DNA from 4 places in the Sphingomonas sp. CCH5-D11 genome. Region 1 is predicted to be linked to each of the others. Evidence: predicted binding sites of a transcription regulator. Region 1 holds the regulator's gene; each other region holds the start of a gene.
What was found. Region 1 encodes LexA, which represses DNA repair genes until DNA is damaged. Its sites were predicted from a motif close to GTTCCNCNCTTGTTCT; they were not measured.
Positions count from the first base shown of each region.

Region 2: a site for LexA is predicted at 1,915-1,930, ahead of recA (recombinase RecA). Genes of this name have one in related genera too.
Region 3: a site for LexA is predicted at 3,950-3,965, ahead of AX702_RS18035 (ImuA family protein). Genes of this name have one in related genera too.
Region 4: a site for LexA is predicted at 3,553-3,568, ahead of AX702_RS07120 (DUF3072 domain-containing protein). Genes of this name have one in related genera too.

Region 1 is NZ_LSKH01000247.1:119-3,783, forward strand. Features, by position in the region: partial or broken gene AX702_RS15630 (ComEC/Rec2 family competence protein) at 1-1,482, shown strand, start outside; gene lexA (transcriptional repressor LexA) at 1,581-2,243, opposite strand; gene AX702_RS15640 (molybdopterin molybdotransferase MoeA) at 2,300-3,484, opposite strand; partial or broken gene AX702_RS15645 (cyclic pyranopterin monophosphate synthase MoaC) at 3,576-3,665, opposite strand, start outside.
Region 2 is NZ_LSKH01000081.1:119,722-125,277, reverse strand. Features, by position in the region: gene AX702_RS05260 (lytic transglycosylase domain-containing protein) at 1-1,571, shown strand, start outside; gene recA (recombinase RecA) at 2,005-3,078, shown strand; gene AX702_RS05250 (class I SAM-dependent methyltransferase) at 3,620-4,561, shown strand; gene AX702_RS05245 (glutathione S-transferase family protein) at 4,558-5,190, shown strand; gene AX702_RS05240 (dicarboxylate/amino acid:cation symporter) at 5,295-5,556, opposite strand, start outside.
Region 3 is NZ_LSKH01000298.1:112-5,667, reverse strand. Features, by position in the region: gene AX702_RS18050 (dihydrolipoamide acetyltransferase family protein) at 1-783, opposite strand, end outside; gene AX702_RS18045 (alpha-ketoacid dehydrogenase subunit beta) at 897-1,901, opposite strand; gene AX702_RS18040 (3-methyl-2-oxobutanoate dehydrogenase (2-methylpropanoyl-transferring) subunit alpha) at 2,158-3,441, opposite strand; gene AX702_RS18035 (ImuA family protein) at 3,990-4,739, shown strand; partial or broken gene AX702_RS18030 (hypothetical protein) at 4,651-5,556, shown strand, end outside.
Region 4 is NZ_LSKH01000108.1:33,088-38,643, reverse strand. Features, by position in the region: gene rimO (30S ribosomal protein S12 methylthiotransferase RimO) at 1-821, shown strand, start outside; tRNA gene AX702_RS07135 (tRNA-Met) at 888-964, shown strand; gene AX702_RS07130 (2'-5' RNA ligase family protein) at 1,029-1,550, opposite strand; gene AX702_RS07125 (potassium transporter Kup) at 1,547-3,457, opposite strand; gene AX702_RS07120 (DUF3072 domain-containing protein) at 3,599-3,814, shown strand; gene AX702_RS07115 (hypothetical protein) at 3,874-4,509, opposite strand; gene ccmE (cytochrome c maturation protein CcmE) at 4,509-4,943, opposite strand; gene ccmC (heme ABC transporter permease CcmC) at 5,050-5,556, opposite strand, start outside.

The DNA of each region.
Region 1 (3,665 bases):
GGTAACTCTCAAACGCCGGTGCGTACCCGTTTGTCCCAGCACATCCAGGCTCGCCTGACCGGAAGCGCCGGAGGTATTGCCGCCGCACTCGCCACGGGGGACACCGGCGGCATCGCTGAACCGGATCAGGAGGCGATGCGGGCATCGGGTCTGGCGCACCTCCTGTCGGTCAGCGGGCTTCACATCACGGCGGCGGTCGGGCTGACCATGCTGCTGGTCAGCCGCCTTCTGGCGCTCAACATGCGGCTTGCGCTGACCGGCCGGGTGCCGCTGATCGCTGCCACCGCCGGCGCAGCAGCGGCGCTCGGCTACACCTGGCTGACCGGCGGCGAAGTACCCACCGTTCGAAGCTGCATTGCGGCCCTCCTGGTGCTAGCCGCCATGGCGCTGGGGCGAGAGGCGCTGACGTTGCGGCTGGTCGCTGCGGGCGCGATGGTGGTGCTGCTGCTGTGGCCGGAGGCGCTTGCCGGCCCGAGCTTTCAACTCTCCTTCGCCGCGGTCACCGCCATCATCGCACTGGCCGAGCATCCCCGCGTACGCGCCTGGTTCGCGCCACGTGAAGACGGCTGGCCCGGCCGACTGTTGCGCGGCGGCGGCTCGCTGCTGCTCACCGGGCTTGTGGTGGAGATCGCGCTCATGCCGATCGCTGTTTTTCACTTCCACAAGGCTGGCGTTTACGGTGCTCTGGCCAATATGGTCGCCATTCCGCTGACGACCTTCGTGATCATGCCGCTTGAGGCAACCGCCCTGTTGCTCGACGCGCTCCATCTGGGCGAGCCGCTCTGGTGGCTGGCCCGGCAAGCGCTGACGCTGCTGCTCTTCATTGCGCACTTCACCGCCCAGGCACCCGGCGCTACGACTGCACTCCCTGTGATGCCCGTCCCCGCCTTTGCCCTGATCGCGGCTGGCGGTCTGTGGCTGGCGCTGTGGCGAACCGACTGGCGTATTCTCGGCCTCCTTCCCATCGCATTCGGTGTGCTTTGGACCGGGATCACGCCGCCGCCCGATATATTGGTCACCGGAGACGGCAGGCACGTGGCGCTTCGACTGCCCGGCGGACGCATCGCGCTGTTACGCGACAGGGTGGGCGATTATGCGCGCGACATGCTGGCCGAGACCGGCGGCGCAGAGGAAGAGCCCGTCACCCTGTCGGATCAGGCCGATGCCGCATGCAGCCGGGACCTGTGCCGATCGGATCTGTTGCAGGGAGGGCGGCGATGGCGGATCCTGGCGACCAGAAGCAGCTATCTGGTGCCGATCGCTGACATGCTGGACGCCTGTCGATCGGCGGACATCGTCATCAGCGAGCGCTGGCTACCGCGTGGCTGCACACCTCGATGGTTGCGCCTTGACCGGGCAGTGCTGGCTCAAACAGGCGGCGTGGCGATCACGCTTGAGGCGGCGGATGTCCGTACCGTCCACCGGGCCGGCGATACTCACCCGTGGGTGCTGGCAGCGATCAATGCCGAGCGCCCGCGCTGATTGTCACCCGTTCGGTCTGACCCTCATCGCTGAGCACGCGCGCTGAGTTTCGACCGGTCCGACGTTCGTCTCCATACGCCATCCGGATCCCACCCGGATCAGGAGTAGCGGCGCAGTATCCCGGCGAGCTTGCCCTGCACCCGCACCTGGGCGGGCGCATAGCGCTGCGGATCATAGGAGCGGTTGGCCGGATCCAGCCGGATCATCGCCCCCTCGCGCCGGAAATACTTCAACGTCGCCTCGCTATCCTCAATCAGCGCCACGACGATTTCCCCGTCACGCGCCACGTCCTGCTTGCGGATCAGGGCGAAGTCACCGTCAAGAATGCCGGCCTCGACCATCGAGTCGCCGGCAACTTCCAAAGCGAAATGCTCGCCGGATCCCAGCAAGGCAGCGGGAACCGGCAATGTGCTCGCCCCCTCGATGGCCTCGATCGGAACACCGGCGGCGATCCGGCCATGCAGCGGCACCTCCACCACGTCGTTGGCGGGCTCCGGCACGATGCGCCGCGTGGAGGCAGGCGCCGGCGAGGGCTTCGCCTCCGACCGCTCCGGCATCTTCAGCACTTCCAGCGCGCGGGCCCGATTGGGCAGACGCTTCAGAAAGCCGCGTTCCTCCAGCGCCGAGATCAGGCGATGCACGCCGGACTTGGACTTGAGGTCCAGCGCCTCCTTCATTTCCTCGAACGAAGGGGACACGCCGGTCTCCGCCAGCCGGTCATTGATGAAACAGATCAGCTCGTGCTGTTTCCTGGTAAGCATCGCATCGCCTCCGCCGCGAACAGACGAGGAACCTTTAAGGAACGCTAAGGGTGGCGTCAAGCGATCATCAGGATTTCCGCCGATTCGCCGCGCTGTCGGGCCGGGTCATGGGGAGGGCGTATGATCAGGCAACCTGCGCGTGCCAGGGTCAGCAGCATCGAACTATCCTGAATGCTGGCCACGAATGCCTCTCCGCCGCGCAATTCGGCCCGCATGTAATCGGTCCGCGGGCCATTCGCGGCGATGTCCTCCCCAAGAACGGCCTGGGTCGTGACCGGGAAGGGCCTAGCCGCGCCGGCCAGATGGGCCACCAGCGGCTTGACGAAGAGGATGGTCGTCACGAACGCGGAAACAGGATTGCCGGGCAGGCCGAGCACCGCCATGTCGCCCAGCCGTCCAGCCATCAGCGGCTTGCCGGGGCGCAGCGCGATGCGCCAGAAATCGATCGTGGCGCCCGCCGCACGCAGGGCTGGCTGCACCAGGTCGTGATCGCCGACGGAGGCACCGCCGGTGGTGACCAGAAGGTCCGCCTGAACCTCGGTGAACGCATCGCGCAGAACCTCAAGCCGATCCGGCAGAATGCCAAGGTCGATGATCTCGACCGGCAGGTCAGCGAGCAGCGCGCGCAGCAGCAGCCGGTTCGATTCCGGCAGCACGTTTGGCGTGAACGGCGTGCCCGGCTCGACCAGTTCGTCTCCGGTCGCTGCGATTGCCACGCGGACGCGGCGCCGCACCGCCACGTCGCCCGCGCCTCCGGTCGCTGCCACCGCCAGCCGCGCCGGCGTCAACCGCTCGCCCGCCGCGACCAATGTGTCTCCTTCCGTAAAGTCGAGGCCCTCGCGCCGGACATTGCCCCTCCGGCGCAGCGGCCCTTCGCCGTCGAGGATCAGCCGCTCACCCTCGCGGCCGGCTTCTTCCTGTATCAGCACCGTGTCCGCGCCATCCGGCATCACAGCGCCGGTGAAGATCCGCACCGCTTCGCCCGACGCGACCGAACCGGTGAACGGCCGGCCGGCGGCACTTTCCCCGATAACGCGCCACGGCCCCGGTAGATCATCGAAGCGCAGCGCATAACCGTCCATCGCCGACAGATCATGCGCGGGCTGCGTTCGCCGGGCGGTGATCGGGGCTGCCGCCCAGCGGCCGAAGGCCTGCGTGATGGGTAGCGTCTCGGCCGAAACCGCCGGGCTGTCTGCAAGCAGGCGCGCCTGCGCTTCGGCGACGGGAAGCAAGTCACTCATGCGCGAACGAGTGGCAGATCGGCGGCGCAAGTAACAGCCTGATCGCCGCAATCATCATGAGGCGGCAAGAAGCTTCCCGGCGCCTGTCCGCTCAAGCGGCGAAGTCGCCGGATTTCCCGCCACGCTTTGCTAGCAGGCGCACGCCGCCAATGGTCATGCGCTTGTCGAGCGCCTTGGCCAT
Region 2 (5,556 bases), on a different contig from region 1:
CCCGCGCCGAGCTCTACACAGCCAAGGGCTCGCCCCGAGTCGAGCTCGACCCGCTCGTCCGCCTCCTGACCGAGGCGCCGGAACTGCCACAGGCGGAGGCGATTGCCCGCCTTGCCAAGGTGCGTGGTGCCGCGGAGCTGCCGCAGCTTCCTGTGCATCAGCGGCTCATCTGGCAGGACGGCGCCCCGATCCGCGTTCGTGCCAAGGCCACCCGCAGCGATGCGATCGCCGCCGACCTCGCCGATCGCATGCAGCCGTATGTGAAGGGCGACATGGGGCGGGAGGCCGAGGCATTGCTCGAGTCCACCGGCGGCCTGACGCCCGAAGCGACCACCGAATGGCAATCGCGCGTGGCGTGGATCTATTTCCTTCAGGGGCTGGACGGCGATGCGCGTCGCCTGGGAGACAAGGCGGCCGCAGGGCAGGGCGATTGGGCCACCCATGCGCGCTGGACCTCCGCGCTCGCGGCCTGGCGGCAGAATGATTGCGCCGCTGCGGCGGAGGGCTTCCAGTCCGTCTCGGCCAGTGCCGGCGATACCGACATGCGCGCCGCCGGCCTCTACTGGGCAAGCCGCGCAGACATGACCTGCGGCCGTCCGGATCGGATCGAGGCGCGGCTGAAGAGTGCGGCGCAATATGGCGAGACCTTCTACGGCCAGCTGGCGCGCCAGTCGCTCGGCATGCAGACCGCGGCGGTCAAGCCGCAGAAGGTGACCAGCGACTGGGCGAACCTGGAGCGTCGGCCGAACGTCCGCGTCGCGGCGGCACTGGCGGAGATCGGTGAAACCGAGGCCGCCGATCAGGTGATCCGTCAGCAGGCGAAGATCGGCCCGGCGACGGAGTTCGCCAGCCTGATGCGCGTGACGGAGCAGATGAACCTGCCGGCGAGCGTGGTCTGGCTTGCGCATAACTGCCCGCAGGGTTTCGTCGCCACGGCGGAGACGCGTTATCCCACGCCGAACTGGACGCCCGACACCGGCTGGCGGATCGACAAGGCACTGGTCTACGCCCATACGCTGCAGGAATCGGGCTTCCGCAACAAGGTGGTGTCGCCGGCCGGCGCTTATGGCCTGATGCAGATCATGCCCGCCGCCGCGACCGATTACATGCGCGAGCGCGGCATATCGGTCGACAAGTCGGCGCTGACCCGCCCGTCGACCAATATCGACATCGGTCAGCGGCATTTGGAAAAACTGCGCGACATGGGTCTGACCCAAGGCCTGCTGCCCAAGGTGATCGCTGCCTATAATGCGGGGCCGAAGCCGGTGGGCGAGTGGAACTCGCTGGTTCGCGATAATGGCGATCCGCTGCTTTACATTGAAAGCATCCCTTATTGGGAGACGCGTGGCTATGTCGTCACCGTCATGCGCAATTACTGGATGTATGAGGGGCAGACCGGGCGCAAGCAGTCGGTCAGCCGCGCTGCACTCGCGCAGGGCATGTGGCCGCGCTTTCCTGGAATGAAGGGCGATCCGGCGATCCGCATCGCCAATCGCCCGGCGGGGAACACGGTTGCTGCCAATGCCGCCGTATCCCCCGCATCGACCACCACGGTCGCTAGCGCGCCCTGACGTCGGCTGGGGGCTCGTCACCCACGGCATGTGCGAGGCCTGTGCGACGCCTATAGCGCCCACCAGCTGTGTCGTGCCGACGTTGTGCCGGGATCCACTGCTCAGCGTACATGACTGCTCATGCTTTGCAGCCCGATGGCGTCGGGGGCATGTCTAGGGATTGATCCAGGCTCCTGGAGGCATCTCCCCGGCGAAGGCCAGGGGCTAGGTGGGGAAGCGTTGGCAAAATCCGGTGTGCCCGCCAGCTTTGTGGCGCAACTCGGCCCCTGCCTTCGTCGGGGAGGCGGATCAATCTGGCTGGATCAAACCCTAGCTAAAGCGCTTCGTCCAACAAAATACCTCTGTTCCACTCTTGTTCCATCGGAACAAAGGTAATACATGGCGTTCACGCGTTGAACGGTTCGCGCGCTTGCTTTAGCGAAAGGGCTTATCAATGGCCGCCAATCTGAAGGTGATCCCGAACAACATGGCAAGCGCGAACTCGGATCGTCAAAAGGCGCTCGACGCCGCCCTCGCGCAGATTGATCGCGCGTTCGGCAAGGGCTCGGCAATGAAGCTGGGCCAGAAGGAGGCGATGAAGGTCGAGGTGGTGTCGACCGGCAGCCTCGGGCTGGACATTGCGCTTGGCGTCGGCGGCTTGCCGCGCGGCCGTATTGTCGAGATCTTCGGCCCGGAATCCTCGGGCAAGACCACGCTCGCGCTACACGCCATTGCTGAGGCGCAGAAGGCGGGCGGCATGGCCGCGTTCGTCGACGCGGAACACGCGCTTGATCCCAGCTATGCCAAGAAGCTTGGCGTCGACATTGATGAGCTGATCGTTTCCCAGCCCGACACCGGCGAGCAGGCGCTGGAAATCGTCGACACGCTGGTGCGCTCCAACGCCATCGACGTGCTGGTGGTCGATTCGGTCGCCGCGCTGGTGCCGCGTGCGGAAATCGAGGGTGAGATGGGCGACAGCCACGTCGGCCTTCAGGCCCGCTTGATGAGCCAGGCGCTGCGCAAGCTGACCGGCACGATCAGCCGTTCGCGCTGCCTCGTCATCTTCATCAACCAGATCCGCATGAAGATCGGTGTGATGTACGGCTCGCCCGAAACCACGACCGGCGGCAACGCGCTGAAGTTCTACGCCTCCGTGCGTCTCGACGTGCGCCGCACCGGCTCGATCAAAGATCGTGACGAGGCGACCGGCAACCAGACCCGCGTGAAGGTGGTGAAGAACAAGGTCGCACCGCCGTTCAAGCAGGTCGAGTTCGACATCATGTTCGGCGAAGGCATTTCCAAGCTCGGCGAGGTCATCGACCTGGGCGTGAAGGCCGGGCTCGTTGAAAAGTCCGGTTCCTGGTTCAGCTATGATTCGATCCGCATCGGCCAAGGCCGGGAGAATGCGAAGAATTACCTGCGCGAGAACAAGGAAGTCGCAGAGCGTCTGGAGCGGTCCATCCGCATGCGCCAGGAAGGCCTCAGCGAGGAGCTGATGGCTGGTCCGTCGGAAGACGACGACATCTGATCCGCCACCCGCGGCAAACATCATGAAGGGTCGGTCACCGTCAGGTGATCGGCCCTTTGCTTGTTGCGAGCCTTCTCATCAGCAGGCTGCATCGCGGTGCGCGGACACGAAAGAGCGGGCGCGTCGTCCGAAGCATCAGATCTAAATCACCGCCCCCGTAGGCGCGACGTTGCAGATCTCACCTTCCTCATGTCGGGCTTGGCTCGGCATCCGCAGGGCAGTTGAGGATCTGCGGCAGAGAGCCCTTGCCTACGTTAGAAAGTGGCGGAGGCTCGACCGATCCCGCGCGCATTTGCGCGATAACGCGGGCGGGGTCCCGTTCCCCGCCGTTGGCGGGCTCTGGCGCCCTGCGCCGAATTCCCCGGATCATAAGATCCACCAAATGGCAGACCGCAAGCGCTGGTCCGACCACACGCGATCTTCGCAAGCTATTCCGCAGCCATTCTTTTTGGCCACGCATGCGCAAAGGACTGATCTCGTCCGCGCTCCTGGACGCCGCGGACCCTACAGCCCGGCCCATCGGGATGGGCGCGCTCCCACGATGCCCGACAGCCACGACATCCGCGTCACCGTCGCTGCCCTTTCCCTTTGCCAGTCGGCACGGCACATCCGTTTCGACAATGAAAGGACCATGTTCATGACCGCCGCTCCTGACTGGCAGACTCGTGTCGGCGACGTCTGGGCCGCCGAGTGGCGCCGTACGGATCGCAGCTTCGCCGCGCTCTCGCGCCAGCTTGACGCCGCCATCCTCGCCCTCGCTCCCGAAACCGGCCATGCGGTCGATCTGGGCTGCGGCGCCGGGGTCACCAGCCTCGCCTTGGCTGCGGCACGCCCTGGACTCGACATCCTGGGTGTCGATCTTTCCGCCGCCCTGATTGCCGTGGCGCAGGAGCGGGCGGCGCAGCATGGGCTGGATAATCTGCGCTTCGCCACCGGCATGGTGCCGCAGGCGCTAGATGCCCATGCCCCGTTTGACCTGGCCGTCTCGCGTCACGGCGTGATGTTCTTCGATGATCCCGCCGCCGCCTTCCGCGGCATTGCGGCGGCCCTGAGCCCGGGAGCGCCTCTGGTCTTCTCCTGCTTCCGTGCCGCGGCAGAGAACCCCTGGGCCTCGCGCACCATCGCGGCGATCGGCGGCCGGCTCGATTCACCGATCGGCTACGCTCCCGGTCCCTTTGCCTTTGCCGATCCTGATCGGGTGGAACGGCTGCTGCTGGACGCCGGCTTCGTCGATGTGGCGCTGACGCCCACCGATTATCTTTATCGTGCCGGCGAGGGGCGGGACGCCGCCAGCGATGCTGCCGATTTCTTCCGGCGCATCGGTCCCGTGTCCCGCGCTCTTGCCGAAGCCGCTGATGCCGACCGCCCGGCACTGCTGGAGCGGTTGCGCGTTGTGCTTGCCGAACAGGTGACGGGGGAGGTGCTGGACTTTCCCGCCGCTGCCTGGATCGTCACGGCGCACGCGCGGGGGAAAGCCACATGATCATCGTTCACCATCTGGAAAATTCTCGGTCGCAGCGGGTGCTGTGGATGCTGGAGGAACTGGCGCTCCCCTATGAAGTGCGCCGCTACGAACGCGACAAGAAGACGATGCTCGCCCCGCCGGAGCTTCGCCAGGTGCATCCGCTCGGCAAGTCTCCGGTGATCGAGGACAGCGGCGATGGCGGGCGCGTGATCGCGGAAACGGGCGCGATCGTCGAATATCTGGTCGACAAGGCCGACGGTCGGCTCGGTGCGCCGGCGAACCGGACGGCGGCGCTCGATTACCGCTACTGGCTTCACTATGCCGAAGGCTCGCTGATGCCGCCGCTGCTCGTCACCCTGGTGCTCAGCCGCGTGCCCTTGTTCGGCAAGACGGCGCAGAAGCGGATCCGCCCCTGGATCGAAACCCATCTCGATTTCGTGGAGGCGCATCTGTCCAGGCATCAATGGTTCGCCGGCGATGCGCTCACGGCGGCTGACGTGATGATGAGCTTTCCGCTGGAGGCGGCACGCAGTCGTGCCGGCCTGAATGCCTCCCGTCCCGCGACGATTGCCTGGCTGGAAAAGGTTCACGCTCGCCCGGCGTATCAGGCGGCGCTGCGCGCGGGAGGACCGTATGATTATGCCTGAGCCGCAAAGGGCCTGACGCGCGCGGGAGGGAAGGGCGCGGCGCTCGTCAGGCGCCCGCCGCCGTCGCCTGCCGCGCCCGTTTCACGCCGGCATATCGCACCCGCTCAGGCGTGCCGGTCGGCCGTGCCGAGCGACGGCGTATCGTGCAGGCTGTCCGTGGCATGCGCCGGGCCATGCCCGCTCGGCGCGGCGGGGCCCTCGATGGCATCCGGCTCGAGCGGATCGAGCTTGCCCTCCCATTTCGCGATCACCGCGCTCGCCACCGCATTGCCGACGACGTTGGTGGCGGAACGGCCCATGTCGAGGAAATGGTCGATCCCCAGGATGAGCAGCAGCCCGGCCTCCGGGATGTTGAAAAAGCCAAGC
Region 3 (5,556 bases), on a different contig from region 1:
GTCGTTCAGGTCCGCGCGCATGTCCTCCAGCGCGGTAACGTCGATCTCGTCGACATAGGTGAAATGCGGAATGTGGCGCTTCGACGCGGCCATGTTCTCGGCGATGCGGCGGCGCATGCCGATGACACGAACCTGCTCGTCCTCGCGGGCGCGGCTGGCGTGGGGGGCGTGATAGCCCTGCCCGCCCGCGTAGCGCAGATAAGCGTCGAGATCCGCGTGGCGGATGCGGTCGCCCTCGGCGATCTTCACCTGGGTGAGATCGACGCCCAGATCCTTCGCCCGCGCACGGACGGCGGGGGAAGCGAGCACTGCCTTCTCCCTCTCCCCGCTTGCGGGGAGAGGGTCGGGGAGAGGGGCAGTGTCGGGCGTAATCGAAGCGCCAACGCCTGCCGCCTCTGACTGCCCCTCTCCCCTGCCCTCTCTCCCGAGGGGAGAGGGAGTTTCCACCACCTCCTCGACCCCCGGGTTCTCCGCCTCGAACGCCTCGGCCTCATCCTCGCCGCCGAGCTTCTGCGCGGGGTCAGCCTCAGCCGACACCTCACCCTCGGTCTCGATCACCACCAGCATCGCGCCGATCGCCACCTGGTCGCCAACCTCTCCGGCCAGCTCCACCACCGTCCCGGACACCGGGGATTCCATTTCGACGGTCGCCTTGTCGGTCATCATGTCGGCGATATTCTGGTCTTCCTCGACCCGGTCGCCGACCTTGACGTGCCAGCCGACGATTTCCGCCTCGGCAATGCCTTCGCCGATATCCGGCAGCTTGAAGGTAAAACGCGCCATTGTTCTTGTTTCCGTTCGTGTCGAGCGAAGTCGAGACACCGGTCTCGCGAACCCCGTCCCTCGACTTCGCTCGGGACGAACGGGGTGGGTGGGCGTTTGCCCCTAGGGAATCATCAGTCCTTCAGGATCTTCTTCAGCGCCATGCCGATGCGCACGGGGCCGGGGAAATACGCCCATTCCAGGCTGTGCGGATACGGCGTGTCGAAGCCGGTCACGCGCTCGACCGGCGCTTCCAGGTGATAGAAGCACCGCTCCTGCACCAATGCCGACAGCTCCGCGCCGAACCCGCCGGTGCGCGTCGCCTCATGGACGATCAGGCAGCGCCCGGTCTTCTTCACGCTGTCCTCGATCGTCTCGATATCGAGCGGCACGAGCGTGCGCAGGTCGATAATCTCGGCATCGACGCCGGTATCCTCCACGACCTGGGCGCAGACGTGCACCATCGTGCCATAAGCGAGCATCGTCACCGCCTCGCCCGCGCGCACCACCGCCGCCTTGCCGAGCGGGATCTTGTAGTAACCGGTCGGCACCTCGCCGGCGGGATGCTTGGACCAGTTGGCCGCCGGGCGATCCCAATGGCCGTTGAACGGCCCGTTGTAGATGCGCTTTGGCTCGAAGAAGATCACGGGATCGTTGTCCTCGATGGACGCGATCAGCAGCCCCTTGGCATCATAGGGCGTCGACGGGATCACCGTCTTCAGCCCGGAAACGTGGGTGAAGATGCCCTCGGGCGACTGCGAATGCGTCTGCCCGCCGAAGATGCCACCGCCAAACGGCGATCGCACGGTAATCGGCGCGGTGAACTCCCCATCCGAGCGATAGCGCAATCGCGCCGCTTCGCTGACCAGCTGGTCGAGCGCCGGATAGATGTAATCGGCGAACTGGATCTCGGGGACGGGGCGCAGGCCGTATGCGCCCATGCCGATCGACACGCCGATGATTCCGATCTCGGTAATCGGCGTATCGAACACGCGCGTCTTGCCATATTTCGCCTGCAGCCCCGCAGTGGCGCGGAACACGCCGCCAAAATAGCCGACATCCTCGCCCATCACGACGACGCCCGGGTCGCGATCCATCATCACGTCCATGGCGGAGTTGATCGCCTGGATCATGTTCATGCGGGCGGTAGTGGCCTGCTGTTCTTCAATCACGTCGGTCATATGACTTTCCTGCCCTCGCCACTCCGAAGGAGGGGAGAGGGATACCGGAGCTTGGCGGCGCAGCCGCCTAGCGGAGGTTGGGAGAGGGGTGGGCGCCGCCACGCGGCGCGCGAGCCTGCGGCTCGCCCGACCCCTCTCCCAGCTACGACTAGGCAGCGAGCTGCCAAGTCTGCGCAACCCTCTCCCCTTTCCAGGGGAGAGGGCGAAGCGAGGCTCACTTCCGATCCCACGGTCGCCCGCTCTCGGTCTCTTCGTCGATCATCTGCTGGCGCTGCTCGCGCAAATGCCACGGCATCTCCTCGAACACCCCATCGAACAAAGTATCGAGCGGCTGGTGCAGCCCATGCCCGAGGATGCCGTTCTTCTCGGCCTCCTTCTGCGCCGCCTTCACCTCGTCGGCGACCTCGCGATCCATCGCCGCCTGCCGCTCCTCATCCCACTCGCCGATGGTGATCAGATGATCCTTCAGCCGCCGGATCGGATCGCCCAGCGGCCATGCCGTCGGCTCCCCGGCCGAGCGATATTGCGACGGATCGTCCGATGTGGAGTGTCCCTCGGCGCGATAGGTGAAATGCTCGATCAGCGTCGGCCCCTGGTTGGTCCGCGCCCGCTCGGCCGCCCATAAAGTCGCCGCATAGACGGCCAGCGCGTCATTCCCGTCGACCCTGAGGCCCGCGATCCCATAGCCGATCGCGCGCGCGGCAAAGGTCGTGGCCTCCGCCCCGGCGAAGCCCGAGAAGCTCGAAATCGCCCATTGGTTGTTGACGACGTTGAAGATCACCGGCGCGCGATAGACGGTGGCGAAGGTCAGCGCGGAGTGGAAATCCCCCTCCGCGGTCGAGCCCTCGCCGCACCAGGTCGCCGCGATCCGCGTGTCGCCCTTCGACGCGGAGGCCATCGCCCAGCCCACCGCCTGCGGATATTGCGTCGTCAGATTGCCCGAGATCGAGAAGAAGCCGAAGCGCTTCTCCGAATACATGATCGGCAGCTGCTTGCCCTGCAGCTTGTCGCCCGAGTTGGAATAGATCTGGTTCATCATGTCGACCAGCGGGCAGCCGCGCGCGATCAGCAGCCCCTGCTGGCGATACGAGGGGAAGCACATGTCGTCGGCATCCAACGCATAGGCCTGCGGCACCGCCACCGCCTCCTCGCCCAGCGACTTCATGTAGAAGCTCGTCTTGCCCTGCCGCTGCGCGCGGAACATGCGCTCGTCGAACGCGCGCACCATCGCCATGTGGCGCAGCATGCGGCGCAGCGTGTCGGGCGAGAGCTTGGGATCCCACGGCCCCACCGCGCGATTGTCGTCGCCGAGCACGCGCACCATCGTATAGGCGAGATCGGTGAATCCGCGCGCATCGGCGGCGGTATCGGGCCGCGGCGCCGCGCCGGCCGCCGGGATGTCGACATCGGCGAAATCCACCGTGTCGCCGGGGCGGAACTTGGGCTCGGGCACATGCAGCGCGAGCGGTTTCAGGTTGCTGCGGGCGGCGTCCGCCATGGTCTCTCCGGTATGATGACGCGTCTTAAACGCGCTGGCGCCATCATCGCTTCGTTGTTATAAAATTTCAAGGCGGCGCAACGTAATTTGCACGCAACTATGTTACGGGAGAGCGGCTGCGATTGCAGAGTTCCGCAGTCACCTCACCAGCTTCGTCACCCCAGCCCTGTGCCGGGTCCAGCCATCCGCAAGCCGAACGTCAGCATAGGCCGGTCATCACAAGCACGCCTCGTCATCCCGGCCTTGCGCCGGGATCCAAGGTTCCGCGCACGCTGAAGCCGATGAGTTCGCGGCACCCTGGATCCCGGCACGGCGGCCGGGATACGTAGCGGGGAAACGGTAGCGCACGCCGCGCCGCATCCGTCATCCCGGCTTTGTGCCGGGGTCCAGGGTGCCGCAAATTGGATCGCTAAAAGGTGCGCGGCTCGGTGGATGCCGGGACAAGCCCGGCATGACTAACTGGGTGTCCTGCCCTTCACGAGTCCCACGATTGACTCCGCTGAGAATAGGAACAAAATAGGAACACATAGCTTAATCGAGTCGTGCCCGTGTCATCCCCAGCCATCATTGCCGAGCTACGCGAAACGCTCCGCGCCATCGAGGGCGACGGTTATCGCCGGCGTGAGACACTGCCGTTCGGCATCCCATCGTTCGACCAGCGGATCGCCGATGGCGGCCTCCGGCTCGATGCGCTGCACGAAATCGCCGCCGGCACCGCGAACCTGGGCGACGATGCCGCCGCCACCCTGTTCATCGCCGGAATCGCTGCGCGCGCCTGGGGCCCGATACTCTGGGTTGTCCGCCGGCGCGACCTGTTTGCGCCCGGTCTCTATCAGGCCGGCCTCTCGCCCGAGCGCGTCCTCTATGCCGAGGCGCGCGACGATGCCGAGCTGCTCGCGCTGATGGAGGAGGGGCTGCGCCACCGCGGCCTCGGCGCGGTGATCGGCGAGGTGAAGCGTGCCACCATGGGTGCCACCCGCCGTCTCCAGCTCGCCGCGGAGGGCGGGCGCACCATTGCCCTCCTCCTGCGCCGCCACCCGCGCGAGGATGCCGACCCGCTCGGCACACCGTCCGCCGCGCTCACCCGCTGGCGGATCACCTCCGCCCCTTCCGCTCCCTCGCGCCACGGCATGGGCCGGGCGCGCTGGACCGTCGCGCTCGAACGTCAGCGCGGCGGCGATCCTTTCACCACCTTGATGGAGGCCTGCGATGACACGGGTCGCCTTTCTCTACCTGCCGCACTGGGCGATCGATCGCGTGCGCCGGGCCGAGCGGCGCCGCGCACCGCCGCGGCCTGATACCGGCTCCGACTCGGGGTCCCCCCTCGACATCGCCCCGCTCGCCGCCGCCGTGGCGGAGGAGCAGGTGCTGCAGTGCGACGCGCCCAAGAACACCGGCTGGCGCCCCGGCGCGCGCTGGGCGCGGTCGGACGCGGCTGCGCCGGAACCCCAAGCCGAAAAACCATGGTCGCAATCGACGCGCGAGGATGTCGCGCGCCGGATCGAGGCGATGCCCGAACACCAGCGTCCGCCAATGCGCGAGATGGGTCGCCGCAGCGAAGCCGCCGACAATCCCTTCAAGGCCATGCCGCCTGACGAGGGCACGCGTCCGGTGCGCACGACGCTGCCCGTCCGCCCCGATCCTGAGGACGTGCCCAGCAAGCGCTGGCGCGGCTTCGACGGCCTCGATCCCAATGCCGACGACCGCGCCGCCGCTGCGCTGGCGCGCTGGAATGCGATGCCGTCGGTCCGCTACCCCGGCGAAGGCCCGCATCCCGACAAATACGCCCGCTGCGGCTCCAACGACGCCGGTGCGCAGGTGCCCGGCGTCGCCGCCTTTTTCGACACCGGCCGCACGCTGGGCGGCATGGTCGCGCGGGTGTGCGAACCCCAATCCGTTCGCCCTGAGCCAGTCGAAGGACGTGCCCCAAACGCTGCGCCCCGGGCCCGCACTTCGACAGGCTCAGTGCGAACGCAGGAAAGGGCCCTCAGCCGCCCTTCAAATTCTCACACAACAAACATTCATAAGCGCGATGTTCGAGAAATTTCGCCCCTCGTCACCGTTCACAAGATTTCCAGCCGCATCGAGATCGCCGCTGTCTCACCTGAAGCACAG
Region 4 (5,556 bases), on a different contig from region 1:
GGCCGGACGCGATCCTGCGCGAGGCGGAGAAGCTGGTCGCGGCGGGCACGAAGGAACTGCTCGTCATCAGCCAGGACACGTCCGCTTATGGGCTGGACCTGCGCCACGCAGCCTATCCGCTGAAGGGCGGCGGCGAGGTGCGGGCGCACATGACCGATCTCGCCCGGGAGCTGGGCCGTATCGCCCCCTGGGTGCGGCTCCACTATGTGTACCCCTATCCGCACGTCGATCAGGTCATCCCGCTGATGGCCGAGGGGCTGGTGCTTCCCTACCTCGACATTCCCTTCCAACACGCCGCACCCAATGTGCTGCGCGCCATGAAGCGACCGGCGAATGACGCAAAGGTCCTCGCCCGGCTGCGCGCCTGGCGAGAGGTCTGCCCGGACATCGCGATCCGCTCGACCTTCGTCGTTGGCTTTCCGGGCGAGACGGAGGCCGATTTCGAGTATCTCCTCGATTGGCTCGACGAAGCCCAGCTCGATCGCGTCGGCGCGTTCCGGTTCGAGCCGGTGGAAGGCGCCAGCGCCAACGCCCTGCCCGATCCGGTGCCCGAGGAGGTGAAGGAAGAACGCTACGCCCGCATCATGGAGCGAACGGCCGCGATCAGCGCTGCCAAGCTTCAGGCGAAGGTCGGCCGCACGCTGCAGGTCATCATCGATTCGGTCGGTGAGGAGGGCGCGTCTGGCCGCTCCTATGCCGATGCGCCGGAGATCGACGGCGAGGTGCACCTGCGTGACGCCGGCCATCTTTCGGAAGGCGATATCGTCAGCGTCACGATCGAGGATGCGGACGAACACGATCTCTTTGGCGTTCCCGCTTGACCCGGGCGAAAGCGCTGCTATCAGGCGCGCCTCGCCCGGCGGAATTGTCGCGGTGAATGCCCTTGGGGCGGAGTAGCTCAGCTGGTTAGAGCAGCGGAATCATAATCCGCGTGTCGGGGGTTCAAGTCCCTCCTCCGCTACCATTTTCCGACAACAGCAACGCCTGATCGCACCCTCGCCGGGGTGGCGCGCCGATGCGCCTGCGCGCTAATCCCGCCGGAAGCGGTGCTGGGAAAGCGGCTCCCAAGGCCCCCCGCGATACCACCATGTCGCCAGCCCATCGATGATGAGCGGGCGCGGCCGGAACGCAGCTTTGAGGTCCGCCAGCAGCACCTTTGCCGTTGCTGGCTCCACCTTGTTCTGAACCGTCACATGCGGCCGCCAGCCAGCCTGGTCCTGCGGCGTCAGCAGGCCGGCAAACGCCTCGGCAATCCGCGCGCGCACCGCCTCCAGGCCGGCGCTGTCAATGCGATAGGCAACGCCGCGCCCGAGCGAGAACGGGCCCGCAAGCGCCGCGGCCGGCGCGGGCACGCCGCGCGTTTCCTCTGCCAGCCGCCATTTCAGCTCGTCGGCCGCGCTGGGCGGCAGGTGGTGGAACATCGTCAGATGCGCGGCCAGCACGTTGCGCTCGGGCGGGAAGTGCCGTTGCCGCAGATCGTCGAACCACGCCTGGTCGGACCGCCCGAACACGGCGGTCACGATGATCGGAGCCGGAGGCTGGCCGCTCAAATCTCGATCTGGCTCCCGAGTTCGACCACGCGGTTCGTCGGCAGGCGGAAGAACTCCATCGCGCTTTCCGCATTGCGCAGCATCCACGCGAACAGCTTCTCGCGCCATAGCGCCATGCCCGGATGCGCGGAGGCCAGCAGCGTCTGGCGGGAGAGGAAGAAGCTCGTCTCCATCATCCGGAACTCGCCGCCGCAGCGATCAAAGGACTTGAGCGCCGCCGGGATATCCGGCGATTCCATGAAGCCGTAACGCAGGATCACGCGGTGGAAGCCCTCGCCCAGCGCCTCATGGTTGAACCGGTCCTGCTCCGGGAAGAACGGCATGTCCGTCACCTTCACCGTCAGCAGGATCACGCGATCGTGCAGCACCCGATTGTGCTTCAGATTGTGCAGCAGCGCCGGCGGCACGCCTTCTGGCGTTGAGGTCATGAACACCGCCGTCCCTGACACCCGGGTCGCGCTGTTGGCCGCGGAGCCGATGAACACCTTGATCGGCATCGCGCCCTCGCGCATCCGCTCCAGCATCAGCTTGCGCCCGGTCGCCCAGGTGGTGAGCAGGATGAAGACGATGATCGCCACCAGCAGCGGGAACCAGCCGCCGTCCGGCACCTTCGTCAGGTTCGACGACAGGTACAGGCCATCGATCAGCAGGAAGCTGGCGACGAACGGCAGCACCGCCGCCAGCGGCCAGTGCCAGACGCGCTGGATCAGCACCGCCACCATGCAGGTCGAGATGAACATCGTGCCCGTCACCGCGATGCCATAAGCGGCGGCAAGGTTCGACGATTCCTGAAAGCCCAGGATCAGCAGCAGCACCATCGCCATCAACGCCCAGTTGATCGACGGAATGTAGATCTGCCCGGCCGCCGACGCGCTGGTGTGGTCGATCCGCAACCGCGGCATGAGGCCAAGCTGCACCGCCTGCTGCACCACCGAATAAGCGCCGGTGATCACCGCCTGGCTGGCGATCACGGTCGCCATGGTGGCGAGGATGACCAGAGGCAGGCGCCATTCCTCCGGCGCCATCAGGAAGAACGGGTTCTTGGCGCTGGCCGGGTCAGCCAGCATCAACGCGCCCTGCCCCAGGTAATTGAGCATCAGCGCAGGGAAGACGAACCACAGCCAGGCAAAGGCGATCGGCTTGCGTCCGAAATGCCCCATGTCGGCGTACAGCGCTTCCGCCCCCGTCACTGCCAGCACCACCGAGCCGAGCGCCAGAAACGCCAACGTCCCGTCCGTCGCGGCGAAGCGCACCGCCCATCGCGGATCGAGCGCCAGCAGGATCTCCGGCTGCGCGATCACGTGAATGAGGCCGAGCACCGACAAGGTGATGAAATAGACCACCATGATCGGGCCGAACAACTTGCCGACCCGCGCCGTGCCGACCGACTGGAGATAGAACAGGCCGATCAGGATCGTCACCGCGATGGGGATGACGAAACTGTCGAACGTCTGCTCCACCGTCGCCAGCCCCTCCACAGCGGACAGCACCGACATGGCGGGCGTGATCATGCAATCGCCGAAGAACATGGCCGTTGCGAGCACGCCGAGCATGACGAGGCTCGGCCCCCATCGCTTCCCCGCGCCGCTCCGCCGCTGGATCAGGGCGAGCAGCGCCAGGCTCCCGCCTTCTCCGTTGTTGTCGGCGCGCAGGATGACCATCACGTATTTGAACGTCACGATCAGCACGAGCGACCAGAAGACGAGGCTCAGCACGCCGAAGATGTGGAGCCGGTCCACCGCAAGCGGGTGGTGACCGACAAACACTTCCTTCATCGCGTAAAGCGGGCTGGTGCCGATGTCGCCATAGACGACGCCGATCGCGCCGAGCGCCAGCTTGCCCAGCCCATCACCGTGATGGTGATGTGGCGTGATGGCCGGCGTGACGGGGGGAGCAACTGTGCTCACCGACAGTCAACCAGCGCCAGGTTCAAGGGGAAGAAAACCACCGTCATCCTGTAAAAGCCTGGGCGCGCCTAGCACTTCGCACCTGCGCCGCAAGGGGAACATTACCGGAACGGATGAGTTCCACGTTTGAAGGAGACCGACATGTCGGACAACAACCCCAAGAGTGAGCCGTTCTCGAACGCGGAAAAGGACCCGGACGATTGGACCACTGGCGATGAGCCGATGACGGGCGCGCAGGCCAGCTATCTCAAGACCTTGAGCGAAGAGGCGCATGAGCAGTTCGATGAAGAGCTGACCAAGGCCGAGGCATCGAAACGGATCGATGCGCTTCAGGACAAGACCGGTCGGGGCAAGTAACGGCATCAGGCTGCCGAACGAGCAGATTGACCGGCGGATCCGTCCCGCCCGGTCGGGGACTATCGTCCGGTCTGCTCCACGGCTGCCATATAGCGTTCGAGCACGAGCAACTGGCCGGCGAGCTGCCGCTTATATTCGGTGCCGTCGCGTGACAGCGACACGGCGCGCGCCATCAGCCGCCGCGCCATCGGCAGATCGCCTGCCCGAATATAGGAGATTGCGGCATAATATGGCGGTGCCGGATGCTCGGGCGCTAGCTGCATGGCGCGCCCGAACGCCAGCTTCGCCGCCGGCGATACTTGGTCGCCATCGAGGATCACGAGATTGCTGCCAAGCTGCGTCCACAGGATGAAGCTGCGCGGGATCGCGCGAACGCCGCCCATCACCACCTGCGCTGCGGCACGCCGATCACCGGCGCGCAGCATCGCATCCGACGCGACAAGATAAGCGGTGTCCGCCGTGAACCGGCCCATCAGCCGCTCGCGCAGGATCACGCTTTCCGGTTCCACCGGCACGGGGCTCGCCGCGGGCCTTGCCGGTGCTGCCGCGAGCGCCGGCCGGCCCTGCCAGGCATAGCCGGCGGCGCCGAGGAACAGCGCCGCGCCTGCGAAGGACCAGACCAGCCGCGGCAGCCGAAGCAGCAGCAGGGCGGCAAAGGCCAGCGCGCCGATCACCGCCAGGGCGACATAGCCCATCACTGGTCCAGGCTCTTGGTCTCGTGCATCTTGCCCGCAAGTTCGGGCGGCATGTATTTCTCGTCGTGCTTGGCCAGCAGGTTGGAGGCGATGAACGAACCGTCGCGCTGGAAACGTCCCTCCGCCACCACGCCGGAATTTTCGCGGAACAGGTCCGGCACGATGCCGGCGAAGCTGACCGGCGTCGTCGCTCGTCCGTCCGTGACGCGGAAGTGGACGGTGACGCCATCCGCCGCCCGGACCACCGATCCGCCTGCCACCATCCCGCCAAGGCGAACGGCGCGGCCGGCGACCAGCACTTCCGGGGTAACATCGGACGGCGCATAGAAGAACGCGGCCTGATCCTTCAGGCCGGACAGCGCGAGCAACGCCGCCACGGCAACCGCCAGCAGCGCGGCGCCCGCGAGCCAGAGCCGCTGATGCTTCGCCTTCATCGTCTGTCCTTCTCGGCGCGCCGCATCGCCCATAGGCTCGCCAGCGCGATGATCGCGCATGTGCCCAGCGCCACCGCATAGGCAGCGATAACGAACGGCCAGGCGTTCACGCCGTCGCCCTCCGCCGCAGCCGCGCTTCTGCCTTCGCGATCGCCAGCAGGGCGCGCATCCGCATCAGGACAATGGCCCCGAACAGGAAACTGAAACCGCTCAGCATGATCGGCAGCGGCCAGAGAATGGAGGCGTCGATGGTGGACCGGGTCAGTCCGATGCTCGGCCCCTGGTGCAGCGTGTTCCACCAGATCACGGAATAGCGGATGATGGGCAGCAGCACCGTGCCGGCAATGCCGAACAAAGCCGCGATCCGGCCGTCGCCGCCGCGCTCGCGATCGGCCCGCGCCAGCGCGATATAACCCAGGTACACGAAGAACAGCAGCAGCATGGAGGTCAGTCGGCCGTCCCACTGCCAATAGGTGCCCCACGTCGGGCGTCCCCAGATCGCGCCGGTGATCAGGCAGACTGCGGCAAAGGCCGCGCCCGGCACCGCGATCGCGCGCGCCGCCACGTCGGCCAGCGGATGGCGCCAGACAAGATAGGCGATGCTGGAAAGTGC